DNA from 3 places in the Methylobacterium synurae genome. Region 3 is predicted to be linked to each of the others. Evidence: predicted binding sites of a transcription regulator. Region 3 holds the regulator's gene; each other region holds the start of a gene.
What was found. The regulator LexA, encoded in region 3, represses DNA repair genes until DNA is damaged. The targets are predictions, from matches to a motif close to TGTTCNNNNTGTGTTCNG.

Region 1: a site for LexA is predicted at 2,395-2,412, ahead of parE (DNA topoisomerase IV subunit B). Genes of this name have one in related genera too.
Region 2: a site for LexA is predicted at 3,230-3,247, ahead of HBB12_RS10050 (single-stranded DNA-binding protein). Genes of this name have one in related genera too.

What each region holds. Positions count from the first base shown of each region.
Region 1 is NZ_JAAQRC020000001.1:6,080,908-6,087,994, forward strand. Features, by position in the region: gene treZ (malto-oligosyltrehalose trehalohydrolase) at 1-1,768, opposite strand, end outside; gene HBB12_RS27900 (hypothetical protein) at 1,981-2,169, opposite strand; gene parE (DNA topoisomerase IV subunit B) at 2,474-4,558, shown strand; gene HBB12_RS27910 (outer membrane protein) at 4,742-5,605, opposite strand; gene HBB12_RS27915 (hypothetical protein) at 5,827-6,093, shown strand; gene HBB12_RS27920 (DEAD/DEAH box helicase) at 6,390-7,087, shown strand, end outside.
Region 2 is NZ_JAAQRC020000001.1:2,168,573-2,175,659, forward strand. Features, by position in the region: gene HBB12_RS10035 (sensor histidine kinase) at 1-1,220, shown strand, start outside; gene HBB12_RS10040 (response regulator) at 1,436-1,870, shown strand; gene HBB12_RS10045 (O-acetylhomoserine aminocarboxypropyltransferase/cysteine synthase family protein) at 1,893-3,182, shown strand; gene HBB12_RS10050 (single-stranded DNA-binding protein) at 3,400-3,963, shown strand; gene HBB12_RS10055 (TadE/TadG family type IV pilus assembly protein) at 4,485-5,735, shown strand; gene HBB12_RS10060 (TadE family protein) at 5,765-6,214, shown strand; gene HBB12_RS10065 (TadE/TadG family type IV pilus assembly protein) at 6,232-6,756, shown strand; gene HBB12_RS10070 (malate synthase G) at 6,819-7,087, opposite strand, start outside.
Region 3 is NZ_JAAQRC020000001.1:5,258,945-5,266,031, forward strand. Features, by position in the region: gene uvrB (excinuclease ABC subunit UvrB) at 1-1,714, shown strand, start outside; gene lexA (transcriptional repressor LexA) at 1,934-2,671, shown strand; gene HBB12_RS24115 (NCS2 family permease) at 2,901-4,241, opposite strand; gene HBB12_RS24120 (molybdopterin-dependent oxidoreductase) at 4,232-6,982, opposite strand; gene HBB12_RS24125 (FAD binding domain-containing protein) at 6,994-7,087, opposite strand, start outside.

The DNA.
Region 1 (7,087 bases), 820 kb from region 3:
CGTCCTCATTCTGCGAGACGGCAGGGGAGCGCCAGATGATGCGGCCGGGCAGCGGCCCCGGCTCGTACGCGTCGCCGCCGAACACCCCGACGAAGCGCAAGGAGCCCCCGGCGAAGGCCCAGGTGACGTCGATCACGTCGGGCCGCGGCAGGGTGTAACGGCCGCCCTGCCAGGGGGTCTTCAACAGCGGCACCACCTCGCGCTGGCGCAGGTGAAGCAGCGCGGTGGTGTCGGCCAGGACCTCGCGATGCGGCGAAGCCTCGCGCTCGGCCCAGTCGAGCGTCGAGCGCCGGAACGTCTCGGCGGCGGTGGGGTCGGGAATCGTCTTCGCCTTCTCCTCGTCGGCGAAGGCGGCGAAGCTCTTGAACTCGCGCCGCCTTCCGTCGCGCACCGCCTTGTTCAGCTCCTCGTCGGGGGCGAAATCGACGAAGAACAGGAACGGCGTCGAGGCCGACCATTCCTCGCCCATCCACAGCATCGGGATCTGCGGGCTGAGCAGCAGCCCGGCGCGGGCGAGCGCCAGCTTGCCCGGATCGGCGAGGTGGCTCAGCCGCTCGCCGAGCGCCCGGTTGCCGACCTGATCGTGATTCTGCAGGAAGGTGACGAAAGCCGACGGCGGCAGGTGGCCGGAGCGCTCGCCGCGGGGATGGTTGTCGAGGGTCTTGAACGGCTCGCCCTGGTAGGCGAAGCCCTCCGCCAGGCTGCGGGCGAGATGCGCCGCCGGCTTGTCGGAAAAGCTCTCGTAATAGCCGGATTCCTCGCCCGTCAGCAGGATGTGCCAGCCGTGATGGGTGTCGTCGGCCCATTGCGCGCTGTGCAGGACCGGCTGGCCCGCGTGATCGCGCTCCAGCCAGCGGGCCTGGTTGGCCTCGTTCTCCAGCATCAGGTGGATCGGGCGATCGGGATATGCCGCGCGGATCCGCTCGGCCAGTTCGGCGAGGAAGTGCTTGTCGGAATCGTCCTGGATGGCGTGGACGGCGTCGAAGCGCAGGCCGTCGAAGTGGAATTCCTCCAGCCAGTACAGCGAATTGTGGACGAAGTAGTCCCGCACCACCTGGCCGGACGTCTTGCCGTCGAAGTTGATGCCGGCGCCCCACGGGGTCGGGTGGCGCTCGGTGAAGAACGTCTCGGCATAGGCGTGGAGGTAATTCCCGGCCGGGCCGAAATGGTTGTAGACGACGTCGAGGAAGACCATCAGGCCGAGGGAATGCGCCCGGTCGACGAGGCGGCGCAGGTCGTCCGGGGTGCCGTAGGCCGAATCCGGCGCGTAGGGCAGCACGCCGTCATAGCCCCAGTTGCGGGTGCCCTTGAAATCGGCGAGCGGCAGCAGCTCGATCGCCGTGACGCCGAGGTCGCGCAGGGATTCCAGCTTCTCAGCGAGCGCCGCATAGGTGCCCGCCGGCGTCGCGGTGCCGACATGGCACTCGTAGATCACCGTCTCCTCGAACGGACGCCCGGCCCAATCCCGATCGGTCCACGGGAAGGCGGCGGGGTCGATGACCTCGGATAACCCCGACACGTCCTCCGGCTGGAAGCGCGAGGCGGGATCGGGCACCACGAGGTCGCCGTCGATCCGGTAGCCGTAGCGGGCCCCGGCCCGCAGTCCCGGCACCGTCAGACGGCGCCAGCCTTCGCCCTGATCGTCCAGCGGATGCTCCTGCCCGTCGAGCACCAGGGCGACGCTCTTGGCGGTCGGCGCCCAGAGGGCGAAGCGCACCCCCTCCGGTCCGATCTCCGCACCGAATGGCATGCTGTGGGTGCGCCGCATCGGGCCACCATCCTTCGAAAGCAAGAGTGTGCGAACGGCGTGGGGCGCCGCTCAGGAAATTCGGTGGTTGGGAGCAGGTTCCGCAGGATCGTCCCGCATTGCGGCGACCGCGCTGCAATGCGGGAGCTAAGGCGGCCCGCGCCGTCGGCAATGTCCGGAACGACACCAGCCGGGAACGGCCGCGCGGGATCGCCTCGTAGCGTTAAGACGCCTCAGAACGCCCAGGCGAGGGTCGCCGCGAAGGCCACCGCGACGGCTGCGCCGGTCGCCGTCATCGCCATACGCCCGATCCCGGCCGCCGCCGCGGCGACGCCCTCCTCGGCGAAGCCGAAGGCCTGGCCGGCGGCCTGCTCGGCGCGGGCGAGGGAGAGATGACGGGCGTGGCGGTTGACGGCTTTCATCGTCGGAACGCTCCTGCGGCGCGCGATCCCGTCCGGCGTCGGGGGCGGCCGTCCGGTCAACGGGCGGTGACGGCCGAGGTTCCGCGGGGTATCGCGCGCGTCACCGAGCTTTAAGGGAATTTGTTTACGTCTCGGTGACTCTGGTACGGGTTCTGCTGCGCGGCGATTCCGCGCCGCCCGACCATGCCCGTTCGTCACACCCCGACGCTGCTCAAAGGCCCTTTTTGTTCCGCGTTTGTTCCGGTATAGGGAAAGGATGACCTCGAATGCTGCCAGAGCCCTTCCCCCACCGCGAGGCCGTCGCGTGAGCGAGGCCGCACGAGACCTGTTCGGCGCGGGCGGCAAGCCGCCCGGGACGCCGCCAGAGCCGAAGCCGCCGGCGGATCCGCTGAAGGCGGAGGCGGTGAAGCGCCCGAAGCCCGTCGCCGTGTCCGCGCCCGTGGACGCGGCGGAGGCCGGCTACGACGCCTCGGCGATCGAGGTGCTGGAGGGGCTGGAGCCGGTGCGGCGCCGGCCCGGCATGTATATCGGCGGCACCGACGAGAAGGCGCTCCACCACCTCTTCGCCGAGGTGATCGACAACTCGATGGACGAGGCGGTGGCGGGCCATGCCAGCTTCATCGAGGTCGAACTGGAGGAGAGCGGCTGCCTCGTCGTGACCGATAACGGCCGCGGCATCCCGATCGACCCGCATCCGAAATTCCCCGGCAAGTCGGCGCTCGAGGTCATTATGACCACGCTGCATGCCGGGGGTAAGTTCGATTCGAAGGTCTACGAGACCTCCGGCGGCCTGCACGGCGTCGGCATCTCGGTGGTGAACGCCCTCTCGGACGTGCTCGAGGTCGAGGTCGCCCGCAACCAGACCCTCTACCGCCAGACCTTCTCCCGCGGCCACGCGCAGGGGCCGATCGAGACGATCGGGCGGGTGCAGAACCGGCGCGGCACGAAGGTGCGCTTCCATCCCGATGCCGAGATCTTCGGCGAGCACAGGTTCGATCCGCGCCGCCTGTTCAAGATGGCGCGCTCGAAGGCCTACCTGTTCGGCGGCGTCGAGATCCGCTGGCGCTGCGCGCCCGCCCTGCTGGAGGGCGTCGAGAACGTCCCGGCGGAGGCCGTGCACCGCTTCCCGGCCGGTCTCAAGGACTATCTCGCCCGCGAGATCGACGGCAAGGAGCTGGTCGCCGACGGGGTCTTTGCCGGCAAGATCACCAAGCCGGGCAGCCACGGCTCGCTCGAATGGGCGATGGCGTGGCTGTCGAACGACGACGGCTTCTCGTCCTCCTACTGCAACACCATCCCGACGCCGGAGGGCGGCACCCACGAGAGCGGGATGCGGGTGGCCCTGCTGCGGGGCTTGCGCGACCACGCCGAGCGGGTCGGCCAGGTCAAGCGGATGGCCTCGGTCACCGCCGACGACGTGATGCTGACCTGCGCGGCGATGCTGTCGGTCTTCATCCGCGAGCCGGAGTTCCAGGGCCAGACCAAGGACAAGCTCGCGACGCTGGAGGCCTCCCGCATCGTCGAGGCGGCGATCCGCGACGCCTTCGACCACTGGCTCGCCGCTTCCCCGGCCCAGGCCAACAAGCTCCTCGACTGGGTGATCGACCGGGCCGAGGAGCGCCTGCGCCGGCGCCAGGAGAAGGAGGTCGCCCGCAAGACCGCGACCCGCAAGCTTCGCCTGCCCGGCAAGCTCGCCGATTGCTCGAAGGCCGGGGCCGCGGGCTCCGAGATCTTCATCGTCGAGGGCGATTCGGCCGGCGGCTCGGCCAAGCAGGCGCGCGACCGCGCCACCCAGGCGATCCTGCCCTTGCGCGGCAAGATCCTCAACGTCGCCTCGGCGAGCCGGGACAAGCTCGGGGCGAACCAGCTCCTCTCCGACCTGATCCTGGCGCTGGGCTGCGGCATCGGCAAGCAGTACCGGCACGACGACCTTCGCTACGAGAAGGTCATCATCATGACCGATGCCGACGTCGACGGCGCCCACATCGCCTCGCTGCTCATCACCTTCTTCTACCGGCAGATGCCGGAGCTGATCGAGCAGGGGCACCTCTACCTCGCCGTCCCGCCCCTCTACCGGCTGACGCAAGGGGCCAAGAGCGCCTATGCCCGGGACGACCGGCACAAAGAGCAGCTGCTCAAGACCACCTTCAAGTCGGGCAAGGTCGAGATCGGGCGCTTCAAGGGCCTCGGCGAGATGATGCCCGGCCAGCTCAAGGAGACCACGATGGATCCGAAGAAGCGCACGCTCCTGCGGGTCGAGGTGGTGGAAGAGGCGAAGGTCGCGACCGGCGACACGGTCGAGCGGCTGATGGGCAACAAGCCCGAGGCCCGCTTCGCCTTCATCTCCGAGCGGGCTGTCTTCGCCGACGAGATCGAGCTCGACATCTGAAACGGGCCCCCGGGGGACGGCACCGCCCTCCCCCGGACCACGCCGCGAAAACGGCCCGGCCGCTCACGCGACCGGGCCGTTTTTGCCTGGGACAGCCGGCACTGCCGATGCGACGCCGCCAGAACGCGAAAAGCCCGGCCATGAGGCCGGGCTCCGCTCCGTCGACCTGACGGAAAGCGACGACTAGAAGCCGTTGAACTTGTAGTTCAGGCCGGCGCGGACGACCGCGAACTCGGTCTCGCGACGGACCGGGCCGGCGTTCACGACGACCACGCCCGGCGAGCCGAGGCCGACCACGTTGCCGGCGTTGTTCACGGCGAAGGCGCCGTTGTTGCGGTTGCCCTGATCCAGGTTCACGTACAGGCCTTCGACCTTGAGGGTCACGGCCGACGAACGGAAGAAGTTCAGGAACGAGTCGGTCGGGATGGCGTACTCGACGCCGCCGCCGACGACCCAGCCGGTCTGGAACTCGTCACGCGAGCTGTTCGGCAGACCGAAGTCGCGGCCGCCGCCCGAACCGTAGGCGAAACCGCCGGTGGCGTACACGAGGGTGCGGTCCCAGGCGTAGCCGAGGCGGCCACGGACGGTGCCGAAGTAGTCGAGGCCGGCGACGCCGTTCGGGTTGAACACCTGCTGGGCGGCGATCGGGCCGGTGGCGGCGAAGCGGTTCCGGTCACGGCCGAAATCGACGTACTGGGCGTCGGCCTCGACGCCGACCACGATGCCCGAGCCCGGGGTGAACTGGTAGTTGTAGCCGACCTGGCCGCCGCCGACGAAGCCGTCGGTCGAGCGCTGGCCCGGGAAGGCGATCACGGTCGGGGTGGCTACGAGGCCGGTGGCCGGGCCGACGCCGACGACGGTGGAGCCGCGGTTGTCATTGGTGCCGAAGCCGTAACCGGCGTTGAAACCGGCGTAGAAGCCCGTCCAGGTGAACACCGGCACCGGCGTGAAGACCGGCGGCGGGGCCGCGCGGCGCGGCAGGTCGGCGGCCGAAGCAGCCGCGGACAGGCCGACGAGGGCCACGGAGGCGAGGAGGATCTTCTTCATTGTCTTACTGGTCCTGATTGGCGAGAGCCGGCGCGCTTCTATCCCCGGTCGGTCACCCGGTCTGTCGCATTCCTGCAACGAGGACAGGGTTTACCCGCCCACCCGTCAACGAACCGTGAATCGGGAGCGAGCGCCGATCCAAAAAATCGAGCGAGTACGGTCACTTAGCATTAACCATGATGCTCCAGGGTTTCCCCGTGGACTTCCCCTGAGGAATCGCAATGGACGCGTTCGGGCGCGAGACCGCGCCGCCTTCCCTGCTCCGCCGCACCTGGCGGATCGCCCTGTTCGCCGTGGCGGGCTCGCTGGCGGCGACTCACTTCCTCGCATCGCGCAGCGGCACGCCGTCCGGCTCCGGCGGGCAGGCGGTCGCGTCGTTGCGCGGCCTCGTCGAGCCCGAGACCACCGGGTCGATCGCCGGCCAATCGATCGCCGGCCAAGCGGAGCGGACACGGCTCGACCCGTGCAGCGTGCCCGCGCGCCCGTGACGCTTGCGCTCTCGTCGGGTCCCGGCGCCCGTGGGATGCCCGAACGGCGTCGGGACACGGCATCGGCAGCGGCCCGGCCCACCGAACAAATCCCGGTCAGCCCTTGACAAACGTCCTCGCATCGGGCGTGTCCTGCGGGCGGTCGCGTGCAGGCGCGACAGAGCAATGGCGTGAACGTCCCGCCTCGGCGTCTCCGGCGCGGGACTGGCTGCGAAACGACTTTGCATCCCGGCCGTTGCCGCGACGGTGTCTTCCGCGCCGGCCCGATCCGCCCGCGCGCAACGGTTCTCTTCAGGATGTCATTCGCCGAACTGGGTTTAAGCGAGAAGGTCCAGCAGGCCGTCGAGGCTGCGGGCTACACCACGCCGACCCCGATCCAAGCCCAAGCCATTCCGCACGTCCTCGCGCGGCGCGACGTCCTGGGCGTCGCCCAGACCGGCACCGGCAAGACGGCGGCGTTCACGCTGCCGATGCTCACCATGCTCGAGCAGGGCCGGGCCCGGGCGCGGATGCCGCGCACGCTGGTCCTCGAGCCGACGCGCGAGCTCGCCGCGCAGGTGGTCGAGAATTTCGAGCGCTACGGCACCAACCACAAGCTCAACGTCGCGCTCCTGATCGGCGGCGTCTCGTTCGCCGACCAGGACCTCAAGATCACCCGCGGCGTCGACGTGCTGATCGCGACCCCCGGACGGCTCCTCGATCATTTCGAGCGCGGCAAGCTGCTGCTCACCGGCGTCGAGCTCCTGGTGATCGACGAGGCCGACCGGATGCTCGACATGGGGTTCATCCCCGACATCGAGCGCATCGTGAAGATGGTGCCGTTCACGCGCCAGACCTTGTTCTTCTCCGCGACGATGCCGCCGGAGATCCAGCGCCTCGCCGACGACTTCCTGCACAATCCCGTCCGCATCGAAGTGGCGCGCCCGGCCTCGACCGCCACCACCATCACCCAGCGGCTGGTCGCGACGGGAGCGGAAGGGCACCTGAAGCGCAA
Region 2 (7,087 bases), 3.1 Mb from region 3:
ACGACGCCGACGCCGAACGCGCCTCCCGCGACGAGGCCGCGCGTCGGCGCGCGATCCGCGAGGAGACGGCCCGCCTGCGCGCCCTGCTCCGGGAATCCCGGGATATCGAGTCCCGGGACTTCGAGCCGCGACAGGTCCCAGATGTCCGGCCGGCCCGGAAGGCATGGGGACAGCCCGGCTTTCCCGGCTCGCCGGCCGAGTGGGAGGCGCGCCTCGCCACCGCCGAGGAGCTGAACGCGCGGCTGCGCGCGAGCGAGGCCTTCACCGCCCGGCTCCTGGCGGCGAGCCGCGACGGCATCCAGGTGCTCGCCCTCGACGGGACCGTGCAGTGGCTGAGCGAGGGCGGCCGCATCGCCGTGGACAAGGCCGATGCGCCGGTCATCGGCACGCCCTGGGCCGCCTCGTGGCCGAACCCCGAGGACCGCACGACCGCCGAGGTGGCGCTCGCCGCCGCGCGGGCCGGGCGCACCGGCCGCTTCCGCGCCCCGTCCGGCCATAGCGGCGATCTGCGCTGGTGGGACGTGGTGGTCTCGGCCATCCACGGGCCCGACGGCGCCCCGGAGCGCCTGCTGGCGGTCGCCCGCGACGTGACCGAGGCGCAACGAGCCGAGGAGCAGCAGGCCCTGCTGATGCAGGAGATGGCGCACCGGGTGAAGAACACCCTGGCGCTGGTCCAGGCGGTCGCCGCCCAGACCCTGCGCAGCGCCCCCACCCTCGACGTGGCGATGGAGGCGTTCAACGGCCGGCTGATGGCGCTCTCCGACGCCCACGACGTGCTGATCCGCGGCGCCTGGGCGGAAGCCGACCTCGCGGCGGTCGTCGCGGGGGTGATGGCACCGCATATCGATGCGGTGGCCGGCCGCTTCGCCGCCGCCGGGCCCGGCGTCAGCCTCGGGCCGCGCTCGGTCCTGACCCTGTCCCTGATGCTGCACGAACTCGCCACCAACGCGGCGAAATACGGCGCCCTGTCGAGCCCGGCGGGCCGCGTCGCCGTCACCTGGAACCTCGCGGAGGAGGCCGGGACCGTCCTGCGTCTGCGCTGGCAGGAGAGCGGCGGCCCGCCCGTCGCGCCGCCGACCCGCGGGGGCTTCGGCTCGCGGCTGATCCAGCGCAGCCTGGTGCACAGCTTCGGCGGCCGGGTCAGCCTGCGCTTCCCGCCCGAGGGCGTCGTGATGGACCTCGAAGCGCCGCTCGCGGCGATGCAGGATGGGACTGCGTAGCCGTCACCAGGACGGGACCGTGTAAAGGTCGCCTGAACGGGCCTGCCTGGCAGTCGCCGGAACGGGGCAGAGTGGTCTTCTATGAGGAAGTTCGAGAATGGTTCCGGCAGCGGGGCACCCTGACGCACGGTCCGGCGACGCGTCCGGCCACGCTTGACCCCCGGCATGCGGCCCCATAGGCAGCAACCTTTCGCCCCCCGCCCGCATTGGCCGCGATGACATCTGATCCGGACCGAACGCCCCACGACCTGCCGCCGGAGGGGCCTGCCTCTCCTTGCGACGCGGCGCCCGTGGTGCTCCTCGTCGAAGATGACGGATTACTGCTGATGGAGGCCGCCGACACCCTGGCGGAGGCCGGCTTCACCGTGCTGGAGGCCCCCCACGCCGACCACGCGCTCAAGGTGCTGGAGAGCCGCCCCGACGTCGAGCTGCTGATGACGGACGTCGACATGCCGCTCGGCTCGATGAACGGCTTCGCCCTCGCCCGCCTGGTGTCGCGGCGCTGGCCGCGCATCCCCGTGCTGGTGGTCTCCGGCATGGGCAGCCCCGGCCCGCACGACATGCCGCCGGGCGCGCGCTTCATCCCCAAGCCTTACGCGCCCTCGGCCCTGGTGCGGACGCTCCACGACACCGTGCGCCGCGCCGCCTGAGCTATTTGTACGGACGACCCCAATGACCGATCCGACCAAGCTGCACTTCGCCACCCGGGCGGTCCATGCCGGCACCGCCCCGGACCCGGCCACCGGCGCCCGGGCGCAGCCGATCTACTTCACCAACGGCTTCGTGTTCGAATCGAACGAGCAGGCCGCCGACATCTTCGCCATGCGGGCGACCGGCTTTTCCTATTCCCGCGGCTCGAACCCGACCGTCGCGGCCCTGGAGCGCCGGGTCGCGGCTCTGGAGGGCGCCAAGGCGGCGGTGGCGGTGGCCTCCGGCCAGTCGGCGATGCTGCTCGTGTTGATGACCCTGATGCAGTCGGGCGACGCCTACGTGGCCTCCTCGCGGCTGTTCGGCGGCTCGCTCGGGCTGATGCGCCGGCTGGAGGGCCGCTACGAGCTGGTACCGCAATTCACCCGCGGCCTGACGCCGGAGGATTTCGAGGCGGCGATCACGGACAGGACCCGGGCGATCGTCTGCGAATCGATCGTCAATCCCTGCGGCACGGTGATCGACCTCGAAGGGGTCGCCGCGGTGGCGCACAGGCACGGCCTGCCGCTCGTCGTCGACAACACGCTGGCCTCCCCGGCCCTGATCCGGCCGATCGAGCACGGTGCCGACATCGTGGTCCACTCGACCTCGAAGTTCCTGTCGGGCTCCGGTACGGTGATCGGCGGCCTCGTCTGCGACGGCGGCCGCTTCGACTGGAAGGGCACCGGCCGCTACAACCTGATCAACGAACCCTGGCCGGATTACGACGGCCTCGTCGTCTCCGAGCGCTTCCCCGAGACCGCCTTCGCGGTCGCCTGCCGGCTGTTCGGCCTGCGCGACCTCGGTCCCGGCCTGTCGCCGATGAACGCCTTCCTGACGCTCACCGGCACCGAGACCCTGCCCCTGCGCATGGAGCGCCACTGTTCCAACGCGCGCGCGGTGGCGGCCTTCCTGAAGGACCATCCGAAGGTCGCCTGGGTCAGCTACCCGTCCCTGCCGGGCCAGCCCGGGGAAGAAATGGCGAACCGGTATTCCCCGATGGGCGCCGGCTCGATCTTCACCGTCGGCTTCAAGGGTGGCGAGACGGCGGCAAAGACATTCATCACCGGGCTCAACCTGATCTCGCACCTCGTCAATATCGGCGAGATCAAGTCCCTGGCGATCCATCCGGCGACCACGACCCACCGCCAGCTCCCCGCCGCCGACAAGGAGGCCGCCCGGGTCGGCCCGGACACGGTACGGCTGTCGATCGGCCTCGAAGCGATCGAGGACCTGATCGCCGACGTGGCCCAGTCGCTCGACGCGCTCGACTGAACGTCCGCGCCGTCCGGATCAGCCCCGGACGGCGCTTGCCTCATCCTCCGAACAAATGTAGAACACACTCCGGCCGTCGGCATGTGTGTAGTGGGCAAAACGGCGCCCCTGCCCTTGCCGGTCCCGGCCTGTTCGGCCCAACTCGCGGAACCGAAGCGGTGGTCCGCGGCGTCGGCCGGGCTTGCGCCCGAGTGAGATGGAACGAGAGGAGAGCGCGATGGCGGGCAGCGTGAACAAGGTGATCCTGGTGGGCAATCTCGGGCGCGACCCCGAGACCCGCCGGCTGGCCTCCGGCGATCCGGTGGTGAACCTGCGCCTGGCCACGTCCGAGTCCTGGAAGGACAAGGCGAGCGGCGAGCGCAAGGAGAAGACCGAGTGGCACTCGGTCGTGATCTACAACGAGAACCTGGCCCGCGTCGCCGAGCAATACCTGCGCAAGGGCTCGAAGGTCTATGTCGAGGGCCAGCTCCAGACCCGCAAGTGGCAGGACCAGTCCGGCGTCGAGAAGTACACGACCGAGATCGTGCTGCAGCGCTTCCGCGGCGAGCTGACCATCCTCGACGGCCGCGGCGGCGGGGCCGAGGGCGGCATGTCCGAGATGGGCGGCGACGACATGGGCGGCGGCCAGATCAGCCGCGGCGGCGATTACGGCGGCGGCGGTGGCGGACGCAGCAGCGGTGGACGCTCGTCCTCCGGCGGCGGCGAGCGGCGCCCGGCCCCGTCCTCGAGCGGCGGCAACCAGAAGCGCTACGACGACCTCGACGACGACATCCCGTTCTAGAGCGTTTTTCGACGAAGTGGATACCAGTTCGTCGGAAAATGCGGCAAAATCAATAACCTAGAGAGCTTCGCGATTGCGATGCGATCGGGGAATGCTCTAGGTCATCGTATCCTGCGCGGCGGGCCGGGTTCCGGTTCGCCGCCGGCCGCTCGAGCGAGCGACAACGACGCGCAGCGCCCGGCCACGATGTGGCCGGGCGCTGTTTTGCGTCATACGCTTTCGATTTGATCGCTTCTTCACGCAAAAAAGCGGTTCCGCTCGCGTGTGCGGAGCAAAGCTCCGCCGACGCGGCCTGGTGATATGGTGTCCGAAAGTAATCTGCTGGAAAGCATATCCGGCCGAACCTGACCGGAATCCGCGGTTGGGCCGGCTGGCCTCGCGGGGCGGCTGATACGGACTGACGCAATTTGTACGCAGATCATCGAAATACGCGCACAGGCTTTAATGTTTGATTAGAAATTATAAACACATTGTGTGAATAAATTCAGCGCACCCGGACAGGGCGGCTCGCGGAGACAAGGATGCGTTTCGATCCCGGGAGCCGCTCGCGATTCCTCGACGACCGGACGGGGATCACGACGGTCCTGTTCGGCATCCTGCTGCCAATCCTCATGGTGGGCATCGGCGGCAGCATCGAGCTCGCCAGGGCCGTCGAGTACAAGCAGCGGCTGATCTCGGCCGCCGATCTGAGCTGCCGACAGGCCGAGGTCTATGTCGAGAGCCTGAACGGCCTCAGCATGCCGAACGGCTACGTCGCGACGGTCCAGTCCTACGCCGACAGGAACGGTTCGGAACGAAACTTGTCGGCGACGGCGCAGATCACCGCGACGCCCACCGTCTCCTCCGCAATCCTCACCGTCCCGCCGCTGACGGTCCGCCCGGGCAACATCCACGTCGTGGCGAACGGCTCGGTCGGGCTGTTCTTCAAGGCATTCCTCAACAAGGACAGCTTCGATTTCACCGTCATGCGCGACTGCGCGGTCCAGGCCACGTCCTCGTCCGGTCCCCCGACGGTTCTGATGTCGGAATCCTTCGAGGGCTATGCCGGGCAACTGGTCGGGGGCTGGGGCGTGTTCGGCACGATGTCGAAGGCGAACTGCCCCAGTTCGCTCTGCCAGGGACAGTCCTGGGGAACGACGAATGCCGGCGTCGAGGTGGATCAGCTCTCGGCCATCGCGACGGGCGACGGCGTCCAGTACGGCCAATCCTTCGCCGAACTGGACAGCGATTGCAGCAACAGGGTCGGCACCCAGACGGCGGCGCAGAAAACCGCTTGCGCTCAGAAGAACCAGACGACGAACTCGTCGATCAACATGACGTTCGATCTACCGGTCGGGTCCTACGAGGTCCGCTACGTCTATACGGCCCGAAAGAACGTCGGCGCGTATCAGTACCCGAACGACACCGTCATCTGCTCGAACCCGCAGGACACCGACGGCCTGACGCGCGACGGCGATGTCGCAAAGAATGCGGCGGGCGTGAGCACCGTCTCGCTCGATGGCCAGACGAGACGTATCGAACTCTGGGTGGAACCCAAGACGAGCCAATATAAATCGGACGATCAATCATTGACCGCCGCGTCGAATCCCGATTACGTAAAGCAATATATGGCCGATGTCTGCATCTGGTCGAAAACCTGGATCGAGAGAAGCTATAAATTCAGCGTGACCAAGAAGCAGGAATACCGAATATCCTGGCGGGCGGCCGGGCTCGACGACAGTTTCGGCGGGCTGATCGATTACCTGCGCTTCTGCCAGAATTCATGCCCGTGATGCCGCCTCCATCGTGCCGAGTACAGGCGATGACGCCCGCAGCCAGGATGCTGAAATGCAGATCCGGAGCGACGGCGGTCGAGTTCGCCCTGATCGCCTTTCCGTTGGTGATGCTCGTGCTCGGGTTGCTGCAATTCGTGATCTATTGCTACCTGCAGCAAACCGTCAGCGACGCGCTCTATCAGACGGCGTCGGACCCGGAGCCGGAGCTTCTGACGCAGGACAAGTCGGGATATACTGCCAAGTTCTGTGCCAGGATCGCATTCAGCGAAAACTGCCTGAGCCAGACCACCGGAATCAAGATCGAGGCGATGAAGCTCCCGAACGTGCCGACGGCGGCGACCGCGATCACCGGAAGCACCTTCGACACGGGGGCGAGCCAGGACGTCATCCTGCTGCGTGCGACGATGGCGGCCCCGAGGATCATCCCGCTGATCCCGGAACTGGTCGCGAAGGACTCGGTCATCTTCCGCCGATAGAGCTGTGAGTGAGCCCGATGCCGGCCCGCCTCGACACGTTCCTGCGCTCCCGCCGAGGCACGGCTTCGGTGGAGTTCGCCATCATCGGCAGCCTCGCCCTGCTGATGATGGCGGGAACGCACGACATCGTCTTCATGGTCAGCACGAAGCGGGACGTCGACCGGGCTTCCGTCGTCATCGCGCGGGCGATGTCGACCTGCCAGAGCTCGAGCTGCATGTCGAACCTGATCGACGCCTACATCACGCGTCGGGCCAATACGCTCGTCCGTTACCCCAATGCGGCGATCGACATGTACATGATCCAGAAAAACAACGGATCGATCAAAGTCTGCTCGGGCACACGGACGACCATGACGGATGCCGACCTGCTCGCCTCGGCCGGCAACATCATGCGGGACGGCGACATCGGAGCCGCCGTGGTCGTCACCAGCAGCTACACGTCCGTGCTGCCGGCCTTCGTCAAGAGCTATATCAGCCCCTCGGGCGTGTCCTATCGCGGACACGCGATCGACGTCATGTCGAATGCCAGCGCGATCTGCTGACCCCTGGTCCGGCAGCGGAGGCAGGGCGCCGCCGCGTTCCGCGGCAGGCGCCCTCCCCTCTCTCAGGCCGGCGCGCCCGCGGCCTTGGCCTCGCGGCGCCGGGCGTGCAGCACGTACTCGGTGTAGCCGTTGGGCTGGACGCGGCCCTTGAACACCAGATCGCAGGCGGCCTGGAAGGCCGGGCCGTCGAAGCCGGGCGCCATCGGGCGGTAGAGCGGGTCGCCGGCATTCTGGCGGTCGACCACCTTCGCCATGCGCTTCATCGTCTCCATCACCTCGGCCTCCGACACCACGCCGTGATGCAGCCAGTTGGCGATGTGCTGGGACGAGA
Region 3 (7,087 bases):
GTCCGACTTCGCCCGCGGCACCTTCCGGGTGCGGGGCGACGTGATCGAGCTGTGGCCGGCCCACTTGGAGGATCGCGGCTGGCGCATCGGCCTGTTCGGCGACGAGATCGAGTCGATCTCCGAGTTCGATCCGCTCACCGGCAAGACCCTCAACACGCTCAAGTTCGTCAAGGTCTACGCCAACAGCCACTACGTGACGCCGCGCCCGACCCTCCAGCAGGCGGTCAAGGGCATCAAGGACGAGCTGAAGTGGCGGGTCGAGGAGCTGACCCGGATGGGCCGGCTGATCGAGGCCCAGCGCCTGGAGCAGCGCTGCACCTTCGACCTCGAGATGATCGAGGCAACCGGCGCCTGCAACGGCATCGAGAACTATTCGCGCTACCTCACCGGCCGCAAGCCCGGCGAGCCGCCGCCGACCCTGTTCGAGTACCTGCCCGACAACGCCCTGGTCTTCACCGACGAGAGCCACGTCACGGTCTCGCAGATCGGCGGCATGTACCGGGGCGACTTCCGCCGCAAGGCGACGCTCGCCGAGTACGGCTTCCGGCTGCCCTCCTGCCTCGACAACCGACCCTTGCGGTTCGAGGAATGGGACGCGATGCGCCCGCAATCGATCCACGTCTCGGCGACGCCGGCGAAGTGGGAGCTGGAACAGACCGGCGGCGTCTTCGCCGAGCAGGTCATCCGCCCGACCGGCCTCGTCGATCCGGTGATCGAGGTACGCCCGGCCCGCTCGCAGGTCGACGACCTGCTCGGCGAGGTGAAGGAGGTGGCGGCCGCCGGCTACCGCACGCTGGTGACGACGCTGACCAAGCGCATGGCCGAGGACCTGACCGAGTACCTGCACGAGAACGGCGTGCGGGTGCGCTACATGCATTCCGACATCGACACGCTGGAGCGGATCGAGATCATCCGCGACCTGCGGCTCGGCGCCTTCGACGTTCTGATCGGCATCAACCTCCTGCGCGAGGGCCTCGACATCCCGGAATGCGCCCTCGTCGGCATCCTCGACGCCGACAAGGAAGGCTTCCTGCGCTCCGAGACCTCGCTGATCCAGACCATCGGGCGGGCCGCCCGCAACGCCGACGCCCGCTGCATCCTCTACGCCGACCACATCACCGGCTCGATGGAGCGGGCGATGGCCGAGACCGAGCGCCGGCGCAAGAAGCAGCTCGCCTATAACGAGGAGCACGGCATCACGCCCCAGAGCGTGAAGCGCAACATCTCCGACATCCTGGAGAGCGTCTACGAGCGCGACCACGTCCAGGTCGATACGGGGCTGGCGAAATCCGCCGTCACGGTCGGCCACAACCTCAAGGCGGTGATGGCCGACCTCGAGAAAAGGATGCGGGCGGCCGCCGCCGATCTCGACTTCGAGGAGGCAGCGCGCCTGCGCGACGAGCTCAAGCGGCTCCAGGCGACCGAGCTCGCCATCGCCGACGACCCGATGGCCGAGCAGGCCGATGTCGAGCGCGAGGCCGGCCGCTTCGGCGCCAAGCGCAAGCGCCGGGGTGCGGAACCGCTCGGCTACGGTCCGGGCGGCAAGGGCGTCTCGGACGAAGGCACCCGCATCCGCCAGCCCGACCTCGACGACATGGGCCCGGGCACCGACCGCGAGGTGCCGTTCACCTACGCCGAGCGCCCGACCGGCCGCTCGACGCAAGGGTTTCCTGGTCAGAAGCCGAAATACAAGGGCCGCAAGGGGCGGGGCTGAGGCGCAGGCTCGGACCGGCGCGGCGGACAGTCCCGCGCCGGTCGAACACCGCGCGGAACGTGCCTCATCGTCCGATCGACCCGTGACATCCCCGTCTATCACCCCGGTTGCTGCGCCCTCGCGCCGCTTTTTCGAAGCCGCTTGCGGAACACTTGCGGAACGCTTACCATGTTCGCGATTTGTTTCCGGAGCGCGGCAGCGCGGGGATGAGAGTGTCACATGCTCACGCGTAAGCAGTTGGACCTGCTCCGCTTCATTCAGCAGAGAATGCGCGAGACGGGCGTGCCCCCGTCCTTCGACGAGATGAAGGACGCCCTCGATCTCAAGTCGAAATCGGGCATCCACCGCCTGATCACGGCCCTGGAGGAGCGGGGCTTCCTGCGCCGCCTGCCGAACCGGGCCCGGGCGATCGAGGTGATCCGCCTGCCCGACACGGTGACGGGACCGGCGCCGGTCGCGGCCACGGCCGAGGTGGTGCGGTTCAATCCCAGCGTGGTCGAGGGCGGGCGCGCTCACGAGCCGAAGCGGCAGGCCGGTATCCCCGCGATGGCGACGGCGTCGGACGAGAACGGCCAGTCGGTCAGCGTGCCGGTGATGGGCCGGATCGCCGCCGGTACGCCGATCTCGGCGATCCAGAGCCAGAGCCGCACGGTGGCGATGTCGCCGGACTTCCTGGCGAGCGGCGAGCATTACGCCCTGGAGGTGCGCGGCGACTCGATGATCGAGGCCGGCATCCTCGACGGCGACCTCGTGGTGATCCGCCGCCAGGAAACCGCCAATACCGGCGACATCATCGTGGCGCTGATCGACGACGAGGAGGCCACGCTCAAGCGCCTGCGCCGCCGCGGCTCCTCGATCGCGCTCGAGGCCGCGAACCCGGCCTACGAGACCCGCGTGCTCGGGCCCGACCGGGTGCGGATCCAGGGCCGGCTGGTGAGCCTGGTCCGGAAGTACTGAAGGGGCTTTCAGTCAAGCGCGGGAACCCTCCCCCCCTCTGCGGGGGAGGGTGGCGAACGGAGTGAGCGCAGCGGGACGAAGTCCCGCCGAGAGGGGCAGCGCGACGCTGATCCAGGTGGCGTCCGTCACTATGGTCGCGACCTCTCCGGAAGCGTGGTTCCCCTCTCCCGGCCTGCTCCGCAGGCCACCCTCCCCCGCAGAGGGGGGAGGGTTCAGGGCGTCGCGCTCGTCAGTGCGCGCTGCCGGTCGCCACGAACTTGAACAGGAACACCGCGGCGATCACCCACACCACCGGCTTCACGTCCCGGAACCGCCCGGTGAGCAGCTTGATCACCGCGTAGGTGATGAAGCCGAAGGCGACGCCGTTGGCGATCGAGTAGGTGAAGGGCATCAGCAGCGCCGTGACGCAGGCCGGCAGCACCTCGGTCAGGTCGTCCCAGTCGAGATCGACCAGCTCGTGCAGCATCAGGCAGGCGACGTAGAACAGGGCCGGCGCCGTGGCATAGGCCGGGACCGAGCCGGCGAGGGGCGCGAAGAACAGGCAGGCCAGGAACAAAACCGCCACCGTGGCGGCGGTGAGCCCGGTGCGCCCGCCCTCCTCGACGCCGGACGCGCTCTCGAGATAGGCGGTCGTGCTCGACGTGCCGAGCAGCGAGCCGACGAAGATCGACGAGGAATCCGCCATCAACGCCTTGTCGAGGCGCTCCATCTTGCCCTCGGTCAGCAGCCCCGCCCGGTTGGCGACGCCCATCAGCGTGCCGGTGGCATCGAACAATTCGACGAGGAAGAACACCAGGATCACGTTGAGCAGGCCGCCCGACAGCGCGCCCTTGATGTCGAGGGCGAACAGGGTCGGGGCGATCGAGGGCGGCAGCGAGGCCACACCCTGGAAGGTGTTGTCGGCGACGATGAAGCTCAACGCCGTCACGGTCAGGATGCCGGCAAGCAGCGCGCCGCGCACCTTGCGCACCGAGAGCACCGCGACGATCAGGAAGCCCAGCACCGCCAGCACCGTGCTCGGCTTGTGCAGGTCGCCCAGCGTCACGAAGGTCGCGGGGCTCGCCGTCACCACGCCGGCGCTCTTCAGCGCGATGATCGCGAGGAAGAGCCCGATGCCGACCGTGATCGCGATGCGCATCGAGCGGGGAATGCCCTCGACGATGATCCGTCGCAGCCCCGTCAGCGTGACGACCATGAAGCACAGGCCGGAGATGAACACCGCGCCCAACGCCGCCTGCCAGGTGTAGCCCATCTGGAGCACCACCACATAGGCGAAGTAGGCGTTGAGCCCCATGCCCGGCGCCAGCGCGATCGGGTAGTTGGCGTAGAACGCCATCACCAGCGAGCCGATCGCCGCGACGAGGCAGGTCGCGACGAACACCGCCCCCTTGGGCATCCCGGCATCGCCCAGGATGTTGGGATTGACGAAGACGATGTAGGCCATCGTCAGGAAGGTGGTGAGCCCGGCGAGCAGCTCCGTGCGCACGGTGGTGCCGTGGGCCGAGAGCGCGAAGGTGCGCTCCAGGAAACCCGGGGGCCGGGTCAGGCCGGCGTCGCGCTTCATGTCCATCGCTGCTCCTCGTCGCTCTCTCTGATCTGTCGGTAGATCCGGTCGGGCGCGAAGGGCGTCGCGGTCAGCCGCGCGCCGGTCGCGTCCCGGATGGCGTTGGCCAGAGCCGCCGCGACGGGGTTGAACGGGCTCTCGCTCATCGACTTGGCGCCGAGCGGCCCGACCGCGTCGTGGGTGGCGGCGAAGATCACCTCGGTGCGGGGCACGTCGGCGATGGCCGGGATGTGGTAGGTGCGGAAGGACGGGGTCGCGACCCGGCCCTCGCCGTCGATCGCCAGGTCCTCGTAGAGCGCCGCGCCGAGCGCCTGGGCGACGCCGCCCTCGACCTGGCCGCGGCACTGCGCCGGGTTCATCACCCGGCCCGCATCGGCGGCGTGGACGCTCCGCAGGATGCGCAGTTCGCCGGTTCCCGAATGCACCGCGACCTGGAAGCCCTGGACGTTGAACGCCACCGAGCGCGGGCTGCCGTCGGCATGGCCGATCGCCTCCGCCGGGCCGAGATCGGCGAGGGGGACCCGGGCCTCTCCCGCCGTGACCGCGTCGCCGTCGAGCCGGCAGGCGGCGGGATCGAGCCCGAACCGGGCGGCGGCGCGCCGGCGCAGGATGTCGGCCAGGCCTTGCGCGGCCCGCAAGGTCGCCTGGCCCGCCACCACGATGCCGGTGCTGCCATAGGCGCCGGTATCGTGCCCGACCGCGTCGCTGTCGCCCTGGCGCAGGGCGATCCGGTCCGGGGTGGTGCTCAAGGCCTCGGCGGCGATCTGGCCATGAACCGTCGAGGTGCCGTTGCCGAACTCGACCGTGCCGACGCGCAAGGCGTAGGCCCCGTCGTCCCCGAGCGCGATCCGGGCCTCGGCGAAGTGGCCTCGCGGCGGGATGGTGTCGATCATCGACAGCGCCATGCCGGAGCCCGTGCGCCAGCCCGGCGGGGCGGGGGGAGGGGGCTCGGCCAGGGCCGCCGACACCGCGTCGAGGCATTGGTCGAGGCCGTAGCTGCCGTATTGCACGTCGTGCGGTTCGAGGCTCGTCGAGACCATCGGGTCGCCGGGCCGCACCACGTTGCGTCGCCGCAACTCGAACGGATCGAGCGTCAAGGCGCGAGCGAGCTCGTCCATGGCGGATTCGACCGCGAAGATGGTCTGGCTCAATCCGTAGCCGCGAAATGCCCCCGCCGGCAGGGTGTGAGTGTGGACGGCATAGCCCGCGACCCGCTTGTTGGCGCAGCGATAGACCGCGATCACCTCGTTGCAGCCGTGATGCAGCACGCCGCCGGCATGGTTGCCGTAGGCGCCGGTATTCGACAGCACCTGGAGGTCGATCGCCGTCAGGGTGCCGTCGCGGCGGGCGCCGAGGCGCACCCGCACCCGCATCGGGTGGCGGGTGGTGGTGGCGGTGAACTGCTCGGTGCGGGTCAATTCCCAGCGCACCGGCCGGCCGGTGGCGAGCACCGCGAGCGCCACCAGATCCTCGGTCAGCATCTCCTGCTTGCCCCCGAAGCCGCCGCCGACCCGGCCGCACTCGACCCGGACCTCCTCGCGCGGGAGATCGAACAGGGCGCAGAGCGCGTCGCGGGTGAGGAACGGCACCTGGGTGCTGGAGCGGATGACGAGGCGTCCATCGGAATCGCGCCAGCCGATCGCCGCATGGGTTTCCAGATGCGCGTGCTGGATCCGCTGCGAGCGGTAGGTGCCCTCGTGCACCACGTCCGCCGCGGCAAGGCCGGCCGCCACGTCGCCGATCTCGCCATGCGCCTCGGCGGCGAGGTTGGGATGGGGATGGAGCGGCGGCGCGTCCTCCCCCGTGGGGCGCAGGCCGTGGACGAGCGGTGCGTCGGGGGAAAGCGCCTGCTCGGGATCGAGGCAGGCCGGCAGCACCTCGTAGTCGACGACGAGCGCCCGGCAGCCGGCCTCCGCCGCCGCCTCGCTCTCGGCGACCACCGCCGCGACGCGCTGGCCGACGAAGCGCATCACCGAATCGAGCACCCGCGTGTCGCTGGCATCGTCGGCGGGGTTCTGGTGCCGGGCGGTGGAGAAGAGCCGGTCCGGTGCGTCCGCGTGGGTCAGCACCCGCACCACCCCGGGCAGGGCGAGCGCGGCCGCCGCGTCGATGCGCAGCACCCGCGCATGGGCGTGGGGCGAGCGCAGCACCTTGAGATGCAGGGCGCCGGCAACAGTGAGGTCGAGGGTGTAGCGCGCCCGGCCGCTGACGATGGCGGCGCTGGCGGGAGCCGGCGGGCTGTGCTCGCGGGGGGCCGGGCAGGGCGCCGGGACTTGGCCGTCGAGGCCTTCGATCGCGTTGGCGGTGTCGATCGCGTCGGCGATCGACCGGTAGCCGGTGCAGCGGCAGAGATTGCCCTTCAGCGCCGCCGGCAGGTCCCGCCGCTGGCCCTGGTCGAGGGCGGCGGCCGTCATCACCATCCCGGAGGTGCAGAAGCCGCACTGGAAGCCTTGCGCGGCGACGAAGGCCGCCTGGACCGGGTGGAGGGTGCCGGGCACGCCGTCCCCCGGCGCGCAGGGGCCGGCCAGCCCCTCGATCGTGGTGATGCTCCGGTCCGCCGCCCGGAAGGCCGGCACCAGGCAGGCATGCAGCGGCTCGCCGTCGACATGCACCGTGCAGGCGCCGCAATCGCCGGCATCGCAGCCCTTCTTGACCCCGAACCAGCCGAGTTCGCGCAAGAACGTGCGCAGGCACTGCCCGGCGCGGGGCGCGGCCTCGTGGACCGTTCCGTTGACCGTCAATCTCATGCTCGCCGGTTTCATGCGCCGCCTCCCGCGAGCTCGGCCCGGGCCTCCTCGGCCAGAAGCCCGGTGACGTGGCGGCGCCAGTCCGGCGCACCGTGGACGTCGTCG